One region of the Rhodococcus sp. IEGM 1318 genome, then DNA from elsewhere that is predicted to be linked to it. Evidence: riboswitches for the same ligand, from Rfam matches in the RefSeq annotation. Region 1 holds a riboswitch; each other region holds the start of a gene.
The links. A riboswitch is a leader RNA that binds a small molecule or an ion and turns the genes downstream of it on or off. The one in region 1 is predicted to bind cobalamin.
Positions count from the first base shown of each region.

Region 2: it holds a riboswitch for cobalamin, as region 1 does, so the genes downstream of both, metE (5-methyltetrahydropteroyltriglutamate--homocysteine S-methyltransferase) here and R4P65_RS18270 (CbtB domain-containing protein) in region 1, are expected to answer to the same signal.
Region 3: it holds a riboswitch for cobalamin, as region 1 does, so the genes downstream of both, R4P65_RS02485 (ABC transporter substrate-binding protein) here and R4P65_RS18270 (CbtB domain-containing protein) in region 1, are expected to answer to the same signal.

Region 1 covers NZ_JAWLSC010000007.1:205,794-209,064, forward strand. The annotation lists gene R4P65_RS18260 (alpha/beta hydrolase) at 1-576, opposite strand, end outside; gene mhuD (mycobilin-forming heme oxygenase MhuD) at 622-930, shown strand; cobalamin riboswitch at 1,019-1,157, shown strand; gene R4P65_RS18270 (CbtB domain-containing protein) at 1,182-1,376, shown strand; gene R4P65_RS18275 (CbtA family protein) at 1,367-2,143, shown strand; gene R4P65_RS18280 (flavin-containing monooxygenase) at 2,203-3,271, opposite strand, start outside.
Region 2 covers NZ_JAWLSC010000013.1:77,036-80,306, forward strand. The annotation lists gene metE (5-methyltetrahydropteroyltriglutamate--homocysteine S-methyltransferase) at 1-1,325, opposite strand, end outside; cobalamin riboswitch at 1,484-1,685, opposite strand; gene R4P65_RS26190 (helix-turn-helix domain-containing protein) at 1,791-2,228, opposite strand; gene R4P65_RS26195 (response regulator transcription factor) at 2,450-3,079, opposite strand; gene R4P65_RS26200 (sensor histidine kinase) at 3,076-3,271, opposite strand, start outside.
Region 3 covers NZ_JAWLSC010000001.1:536,912-540,182, forward strand. The annotation lists gene R4P65_RS02480 (MMPL family transporter) at 1-908, opposite strand, end outside; cobalamin riboswitch at 980-1,126, shown strand; gene R4P65_RS02485 (ABC transporter substrate-binding protein) at 1,242-2,237, shown strand; gene R4P65_RS02490 (iron ABC transporter permease) at 2,234-3,271, shown strand, end outside.

The DNA.
Region 1 (3,271 bases):
GATCAGCAAGGTCGGTGCCTCGATCGCCTTCCACTGATCCCAGAAATGCCTCGTGCCCCATTCCTCGGAGATGTCGCGGAAGGTCGACACGTCGCCGTGCAGGTACCACCCGTCGTCGCGACGGTCGAAGGAGTCGAGAAAGTACTGACCGGCGACGGGGCCGAAGAATTCCTTCATCGCGTCCTCGGAAGCAAACGGCTGCGGCCACGCCGAAATCATCTGCGCCCAGTCCGCAGCGGTGCGTCCCCGAAAGTCCGGGGCCATGTCTTCCAGGACCAGCGCACAAACCTTTTCGGGATGCGCGGCGGCGAAGCACCACGCGTGCAGAGCCCCCATCGAATGACCGATCACGGTGATCGGCTCCTCGATGGAGGCAACGGCCGATGCCAGGTCGTCGACGAATGCCTCGGTAGTCAGCTCTGACGGCGCCGGCCTGCCGTGACCGGCAGCGTCGAAGGTGTAGACGTGGCCGAACTCGCGGATCCACGGAACATGGCGACGCCACGTTCGGGAGCTGCCCATGAGGCCGTGCAACAACAGAATCGGTTGGCCCGTTCCACCTTCGTCATGCAACACGAGTGTCACGGTACGCGGTGAGGCTACGCGGGTAATGTCGCTTGCATGGCAGTCGTGAAGATCAATGCAATCGAAGTCCCCGAGGGCGCGGGCCCCGAACTGGAGAAGCGCTTCGCAGCACGCGCTCACGCAGTCGAGAACTCCCCGGGCTTCCTCGGGTTCCAGCTCCTCCGCCCCACCGCCGGCGAGAGCCGCTACTTCGTGGTGACGCAGTGGGAGTCCGAACAGGCGTTCGCCGATTGGCGTGACGGCCCCGCCCGCGAAGCACACTCCGGCGAACGAGCGAAGCCCGTCGCTTCGGGTGCGTCGTTGCTTGAATTCGAAGTTGTCCTGGACGTAGCCGCCAAGAGCTGATCGCGAGCGATTGTGCCCGCTCGTGCGGGCACAATCGACGGTCATCTCGGGTTCGCGCGTTGACACGGAGCGGGCCGTAGTGCAAAAGTTCGCTTGTAAACGCGATGGTCCGACAGGAATCCGGTGCAACCCCGGAGCGGTCGCGCCACTGTAATTCGAGGTGAAGTGCCTTTTCGGTACGGCTATTTCGACAGCCAGACACTTCGGCCATCGCATGGACCTAGGGGACGCGAAAATCCCAGGAGGCTTCGATGGCTCTCGCCTATTCTCCCGATACGTCGATCGATTCGACTCGTCTTGCTTTCCTCGCCGCTGCAGTAGTTCTGTTCGCGATGCTGGCTCTCTACCTGGTCGGATTCGACCAGGGCGCGGTCTCTCGCACCGGCATGTACATGCATGAATTGATGCACGACGGACGCCACTTGATGGGCCTGCCGTGCCACTAGTCGACAATTTCACGAAGCTTCTCATTCGTGGATTGTTGGCTGGTTTGATCGCGGGCATTCTTGCCGGCGGTGTTGCGTTCGTGCTGGGTGAACCACACGTCAACGCTGCCATTGCGATCGAAGAAGCCAACAGTGCAGCCAGTGAGCATGCCGGCGAAGCCGCTGGGCATTCGCACGGCGACGAAGAAGAACCACTGGTGAGCCGCGACGGGCAGCGCGCCGGGCTGTTCCTGGCCACTGCGCTGGCCGGACTCGCACTCGGCGCGATCTTCTCGGTTGTCGCCAACTACGCGCGACGACTCACCGGAATGTCCGGGCCGTTGTTGGCGATCACCATCGCCGTCGGCGGTTGGCTGGCCATCGAGGCCGTGCCGTTCTTCAAGTACCCGGCCAATCCGCCGGCCGTCGGAGACCCGGACACCATCAACCAGCGGACACTGCTGTGGCTGGCTGCCGTGATTCTCGGACTGCTGTCCGTCACAGCGGCCGCAGCGGCGGCAAAGGCAGTTTCAGGACACGAGTTCCTCAGCGTGCGCATCGCTGCTCCGGTGGCTGCGTTCCTGGTGATCGTCGCGATCGGTTACCTCTCGCTTCCCGGCATCAACGAGGTGGGTGAGGACTTCCCGGCAAACCTGCTGTGGGAGTTCCGACTTTCCTCGCTCGCTACGCAGGCGACGCTGTGGCTCGTACTCGGATTGGCATTTGCCTTCCTCACCGAGCGCGCGACCAAGAACGCCGACGTGGCAAAGAAGTACGCCCTTCGCTGAACCTGCTGTGCGCCTTTGTTAACCGCCCGCGGTTGACGAAGGCGCACAGCAGTTCCTTTTCAGCTCAGATGATGCACTTCCTGCAGCCCGTAGACCGGCGTCGGAATGCCCTCGTAGCGCGCCTTCAACTGCAGCGCGAGGTACAGCGAGTAGTGCCGCGACTGGTGCAGATTGCCGCCGTGGAACCAGAGCGCTTCCTGCTGCGTCGGCTTCCACATGTTGCGCTGCTCGCCTTCCCACGGTCCCGGATCCTTGGTCGTGTTCGAGCCGAGGCCCCACACCTTGCCAACCTTGTCCGCGGTGTCCTGACCGATCAGATCCGCCACCCAGCCGTTCATCGAGCCGTAGCCGGTCGCGTAGACCACCACGTCGGCAGGCAGTTCCGTACCGTCTTCGAGGATCACGCTGTTCTCGGTCAGCTCACGAATGTTGCCGTGCGCGAGCTTGATGTCCCCGTTGGCAACCAGTTCGGCCGCACCGACGTCGATGTAGTAACCCGAGCCGCGTCGTAGGTACTTCATGAACAGGCCCGAACCATCGTCGCCCCAGTCGTGCTCGAAACCCGCCTTCTCGAGGCGATCGTAGAAGTCCTTGTCGCGCTCACGGATTGCGTCGTACACCGGGATCTGGAACTCGTGCATGATCCGGTACGGCAGCGAACCGAACGTGAGATCGGCCTTGTGCGTCGTCATTCCGGCAGCGAGCGCGCGCTCCGAATACAGATCACCCAAGCCCAGATCCATCAGCGAATCCGACTTCACGATGTGCGTCGAGCTGCGCTGCACCATCGTGACGTCGATGCCGTTCTCCCATAGAGCTCCGCAGATGTCGTGCGAGGAGTTATTGGCCCCGATCACGACGACCTTCTTGCCCACGTACTGATCCGGGCCGGGGTGCTTGCTCGAGTGGTGCTGATCGCCGAGGAATTTGTCCTGCCCGGGGAACGTCGGAACATTGGCCTTGCCGGACATACCCGTCGCCATCACCAACTGCTTGGGACGCAACGTCAACTTCTCGCCGTTGCGGTTGACCTCGACTGTCCATTCCTGGGTCTTCTCGTCGAACGACGCAGAGGTGCAGGTCGTGGAACTCCAGTACGGAACCTCCATGACCTTGGTGTACATCTCG
Region 2 (3,271 bases), on a different contig from region 1:
ATACGGATCTTCGACGTTTGTGGGTACGAGCCGATAGTCGTCGAGGGCAGCGGTGGCAGAGAAAGCAACTCGTCCTGGGCAGCGCGGCGCTCGGCGGCGGGCGCGCGACCGGTCGCCGAGCTCAGAACGGCGTCCAGCCGGCCTCGAACGCTCGCGTCATTGAGTCTGCGATCGTCCTTGCGGGTCGACGCGGCAGCTCGTGCCAGCGCGAACTCGTCCTCCACCGACTCTCGTCCCTGTGTGAGAGCGGTTGCGAGAGTGACCACTTCCTTGACCTTCTCGGTGCCGAACGCGAGCCACGAGCGCAGGGCCTTGTCGACATCGGCTTCTGCGTCGAGAGTGTACGGAACGTGCAGCAGGGAGCACGATGTGGAGACGGCAAGAGTATCCACGCTGCCCAACAGAGCACCCAACGTGCTCAGTGCCGAATCCAGATCCGACCGCCAGATGTTTCGTCCGTCGACCACTCCGGCGACGACCAGTTTGCGGGCGAGTTCGGGGACGGAGCCGATCGAGTCCTGACCGGCCACCAGATCGACGGCAAATCCTTCGACACCGGTGGACGCGAGTGCGGGCAGCGCGTCACGCAGCGAGCCGAAGTATGACGCCAACAGGATCGACGGCCGCTCGGTCAGTGCCGAAAGCTGTTCGTACGCAGCGCGTGCCGCTTCGGTTTCCTCGTCGGTGCGATCACCTACGAGAGCCGGTTCGTCGAGCTGAACCCACTCCGCGCCGGCCTTCGCGAGCCGACCGAGTAGATCCGCGTAGAGGGGGAGCAGTTCGTCGAGCCGCGAGAGCAGAGGCTCGTCAGTGCCGACAGACTTCGAAAGCAACAGGAAGGTGACCGGTCCGATGACGACCGGGCGGGCTGCAATGCCGTCGGAAAGTGCTTCTGCGAGTTCGGACAAGACTTTGGACGGGTCGAGTGCGAACGTGGTGGACGGCGAGATCTCCGGCACCAGGTAGTGGTAATTGGTGTCGAACCACTTCGTCATTTCGAGCGGCGCGATGGTGTCCGTCCCACGGGCAGCTGCAAAGTAGCGGTCCAACGGATCGGCGACCGATGCGACGCGATCGGGAAGTGCTCCGAGAAGAACTGCGGTGTCGAGCATTTGATCGTAGAAGGAGAAGGTGTTGACCGGGATCGAGTCGAGGCCCAGGTCACGGAGGTCGGCCAAGCCCTGCCGACGGAGGTCACGGGCGACGCTCTGCAAGGCGTCGGCGTCGATGCGCCCCGCCCAGTAGCTTTCGGTTGCCCGCTTGAGTTCTCGATGAGGACCGATGCGCGGTGAGCCCAGCACGGTCGAAGTGAATGTCGTTGTCACGGAGTTTCTCCAGATTGCCAATGCACTGATGGCCACTGCCGGCAGACGGGTACACCTCACGAGACCCCTAGCTTCGGCGGGCAGCACTGCCCGAACCACGCACGAGGTCCGATGGAGATCTACACGCCCATTCCACGAGGCGGTGGACCGTCGGGCACGGCGTGCCCGACACAGTCGGCAGGTCTTCGGACTCGCGGGCACTCGATCGAGTTGGATCGAACCTACTGGCCGTCGCTTCCCAGGCGGATGCCCAGTGCACATAAACGGCGGTCGTTCCTGCTTACCGCTGCGGGACAGTCCCGGATTTTCACCGGGTTCCCTCTCACTCCGTCAGCTTGCGCTGACGGGGCTTCGACGCCGGGAACAGTCTTCGGGGCTCCTCATGACCGTGCCGGGCGAACCAGCTGCACCGATCAGCATAAGGCCAACCCTCCCTGCGCAGTCAAGGAGAGTCGGCGAAGGGCGCTACGCGCGTGACATGTAGGAATTCGAGTCCGGTGGTACGCGCGGAAGATTCTCGGAGGAACGTAGATTCTCCGCCATTTCCACAAGCAGATCCTGCGAAGACGGTGAGAGATCGACGACCCGAGCAGTGAGGTTTCGCAGGCGCACGTTGTGCAGCTGTTCGAGAAGAGAGAGGTCTGCTTCGCCACCGGAGATGGTCGGTGGAGTGTGGTCGGACGGGGCGTAGAAGTAGTCCGGATGGACGTTGAAGAAGTGGGCGAGGGCAGCGACCACTTCGGGTGACGGGTTGGTTCGGACGCCGGTGCGTAGTTGCGACAGGTACGGCGTCGAGATGCGGCAACCGAACTCGGTCATGCCGCGAACGACCATCGCGTTGGTGACGTGAAAGTCGGCAGTCTCGAACAGCGAGTTCAAGCGATCGTTGAACTGGTTCGACATGAGACGTCCCTTCCTCCGTTACGCACAGGCTCCGTCGATTCAATTAACTGCATCATAGCCAGTTATCGAACGATTAGCTGGTTTGGATTCTCACGAAGGGGGTCGTTTGCAGGGAAAATCCCTAGGGTAGAAGGTCCCTACTTTGAGTGATCTGGACAATTCGTCATCAAGAATCGAAGGGCGGACTATTTGCCGGCGAAGCGGATTCGGTCATGTGCGAATCAGAGCCAGCCGTTCGACTCGGCGATTCTCACGGCTTCGGCGCGGGTCGTGGCACCCGTCTTACCCATTGCGGACGACAGGTGGTTTCGAACTGTCCCTGCGGACAAGAACAGCGCCCCTGCGATGGCCGCCACGGGTGCGCCGTCGTGAGCAGCGCGCAGTACTTGGGTCTCACGCTCCGTCAGGGGCGACTCGCCGCTGACGAGGCTGTCAGCCGCAAGGGTGGGATCGACGACGCGCAGTCCGGCATGAACACGCCTGACCGCGTCGGCAAGCTGCCTGGCAGGTGTGTCCTTGACGACGAACCCGCCGGCCCCCGCGTGAAGGGCTTTACGGAGAAATCCTGGGCGCCCGAACGTGGTGACGATCAGAACCCGGGTCTCGGGTGCTGCTTCGCGAAGGGCCGCTGTCGCGGCGATACCGTCCATGCCGGGCATCTCGACGTCGAGAAGTGCGACGTCTGGACTGTGCTCGAGTACGGCAGCCACCACCTCGTCACCGCGGCCGACCTCGGCCACCACGGACAGATCGGATTCCAGATCGAGTAGCGCGGCCAAAGCTCCTCGCACGAGCGCCTGGTCGTCCGCCAAGAGCAGCCGTATGGTTGCTCGATCGCCCTGGTTGCTCACACTTTCTCCTGTTCGACGACCTGAAGTGCAAACCCTTGCGGTTCGGGATGAGTGATGATCAGTCGTGCGCCCGACGCGCCGGCCCGCTCACGCAATCCGATCAGACCGTTGCCGGAAGACGTCGACCCGGCCCCTCGTCCGTCGTCGACGACAGACGCGCTTCTTTCGTCGACCGTGATCCGACAGTGTGTT
Region 3 (3,271 bases), on a different contig from region 1:
GACCGGATGACGGCCTGCGGGAAAACGAGCATGCCGCTGAACGCACAGATCAGCAGTAGACCCGAGAACATGACGGTGCGACCCGCCGTCAGAACTGTTCGCTGGGCAGCAGCTCCCGGATCCGAGCCTGAATTCAGTTCTTCACGGAACCGGCCGACCACGAACAGTCCGTAGTCGATCGCCAGTCCCAACCCGAGAAGAGAAGCGACGTTGATCGAGAATGAGGACACATCGGTGACCAAGGTGAGGATCCGGAGAACCGCCAATGCGCTCAGGACACTGAGTACACCTACGAACACCGGAACCGCGGCAGCGACGACGCCGCCGAAGATGAAGACCAGCAGCACCAGAGTGATCGGAATGGCGATGGCCTCGGCGACAACCAGGTCTTTCTCGAGTTTGGTGTTGAATGCGACGCCGACGACGGTGTTGCCCGCGAATTGTGCCTCGGCGCCTTCGACTTCGAGCTTCGGCAAGAGATCGGCGAAAGTGGCCGGCGTGACTCCCGAGTCCGGTGCCAACGTGATCGCAACGGCGCCCATGGATCCGTCGTTCGAGAGCAGACTGGCCTTGGCCGCCGCGTCCGTTCCCCAATACGACTTCACCGACGCCGTCGGCACTTCCGTTTTGAACTGGTCGACCGCGGCCGTCACTGCCGGCCCGATGTCGTCCAGGGTCTTACCGCCTGTGGGCGAATAGATCGCGATGATGTCCGGGGTCTGTGGGCCGAGGTTGTCTTCGATGATGTCGGCGACTTTCGCGGAGTCACTGCCCGGATCGATGAATCCGCCCTGGCTGAGCTTGCCGAATACTCCGAGTCCCCACACCCCACTGATGAGAACTATCAGAACCGCGAGGCTCAGTACCCACCATTTCCGGGCGACGACGGTTTGGGCCCAGCGTGTCATGTATCAACTCCGGTGTGTGGGGGCGTCTGGCCAGATCGACTGTAGTGGGCGTTTGGTCTTGAATCGGAAACGTCATGCATACTGCTCGAAGCACTTGCAAGCCACGCGTGTGGGGGAAGCCGGTCCGAATCCGGCGCTGACCCGCAACGGTAGGTCGATTCTCGGTAGTCACCGAGTGTCGGCAAGCCCGATTACCCACCGCGCGGTGTGCGACATCCATTCGTCGTGGTCTACGAAAAGGAAGTCCAGCAGGAGCTCTGGCCGAGGATCAGTGTGCGGGTGGAGTTGTCTGTCGGATTCTCATTCGTGGCTCAGAGCCCTTACGAGGTCCCCGTGTCACTTCAGTTCTCCCCGTCCCGCGCCGCCGCTGTTCTCATCGCGGTCGCCTTGGTTTCGGCAGGTTGTTCCAAAGGTCAGGAATCAGAGTCGGCGTCTGCTGCGGAATCCTTCGCACAGCCGGTGTCCGTGACCAACTGCGATCGCGAGATGACCTTCGATTCGCCGCCGCAGCGCATCGTGTCTTTGAACGGACACGTCACCGAAGCCCTCATCGAGATCGGCGCGGGTGATCGGATTGTCGGGCGGGCTTACAGTGACAACCCGCCAACTGCCGAGACCGCCGATGTATTCAACAAGATTCCCAGCCTCTCCGATACGTTTCCGAGCATGGAGCAGGTTCTCGACGTCGATCCGGACTTCGTGGTCGGAGGAATGACCAGTGCCTTCAACGAGAAGCAAGGCCGTTCCCGAGACGCTTTCGGCGAGCGCGGAATCAACACCTTCCTCTTCTCCGAATACTGTGGCACCGGTTTCCCCGACATCGGATTGCTCGAGAACGACTACACGCAACTCGGTCGAGTCCTGGGCGTCGAAGATTCCGCCCGCGAGGTCGCCGAGGAGATCAGCGATGGTCTCGATTCCGTCCGCGCTTCGGTCGGGGACGCGGCGCCGGTGCCGACCTTCTTCTACGACAGCGGTGACCAGGTTCCGACGACAATCGGCGGAGTCGGCGTCGGTCAATTGGTCGCGGAATACTCCGGCGTCTCGAACATCTTCGCCGAAGGGACAAAGCCGTACATCGACGCATCGTGGGAAGCTGTTGCCGAGCGTGCACCCCAGGCGATCGTGGTCATCGACTACGGCGACAAGACGGCCGACCAGAAGATCGACTTCCTCCGTGCCCAGCCGTTGATGGCGACCACCCCTGCTGTGCAGCAGAACCGGTTCGTCGTGGTTCCTCTCGCTGACCTGTTCGAGAGTTCACGGTTGGTGCGTTCGGCACAGACCATCGCGACAGCCTTCCATCCGGGCGCTGACGCGGCGAAGTGACCCGCACGCGTTACGGGTACGGCGCCCTGCTTGTCGGCTTGGCGATCGCCTTGGCGATCGTACTGGGGTTGGCCGTCTCCTTGGGATCGGTTCGCATTCCCGTCGGTGACGTCTGGGCGATAGTCGGAGCCCGTTTGGCGCCAGGGACTTTCGAGACATGGTGGACCGCGGCGCGGGAGTCGATCGTGATCGATTCTCGCCTACCGCGTGCCCTCACGGCTGCGGTGGTGGGTGCGTCCTTGGCGATGTCGGGTGCTGTTGCTCAGGCTGTCACACGGAATCCTCTTGCCGACCCGTATCTACTCGGAGTGTCGTCGGGTGCGGGATTCATGGTGGTGCTTGTGTCGGTGCTGGGTTTCGGTGCCGGCCTCCTCGGGGTTTTCACGATTCCGGTCGCAGCATTCGTCGGGGCGATGATCCCGTTGTTCCTCGCGCTGCTGATCGGCGGCCGGTATCCGCAGCCGACCGCGATCATTTTGGTGGGTGTCGCGCTCGCCCAGATATTCTCGGCGCTCATCACCTTTTGCATCCTGGTGTTGGCCGATGATCGGCACGTGACGTCGGTGATGCACTGGATTGCCGGCGGATTCGGAGATGCGCGATGGTCGACGCTGATCTTCCCGACTATGGCGCTAGTCGTCGTCGGTGCCGCGCTACTGTTCAGTTCGCGGTGGATGGACGTCTTGCAGACCGGTGACGACGGGGCTGCTGCACTCGGTATGAACGTCCGACGGTTCCGTGTCTTGTCCTTGCTCGCGGTCTCCGTACTGGCGGGCGCGGCAGTCAGCGTTGCCGGTGGAATCGGTTTCATCGGTCTGCTGATCCCACATCTGGCAGGCTTCATCGTCGGCACCAGAGCAATTCGACTGCTCCCTGCTGCAGCCCTGCTGGGCGCCGTCGCGATGGTTGCCGCGGATACCGCTGCGCGCTCGGTGGCGCAATCCACTGAAGTCCCGGTCGGGGTGATCACCGCCCTCGTCGGTGCGCCGATTTTCGTCTGGATGCTCTACCGGCAGTATCGGAGGCTCGAACAG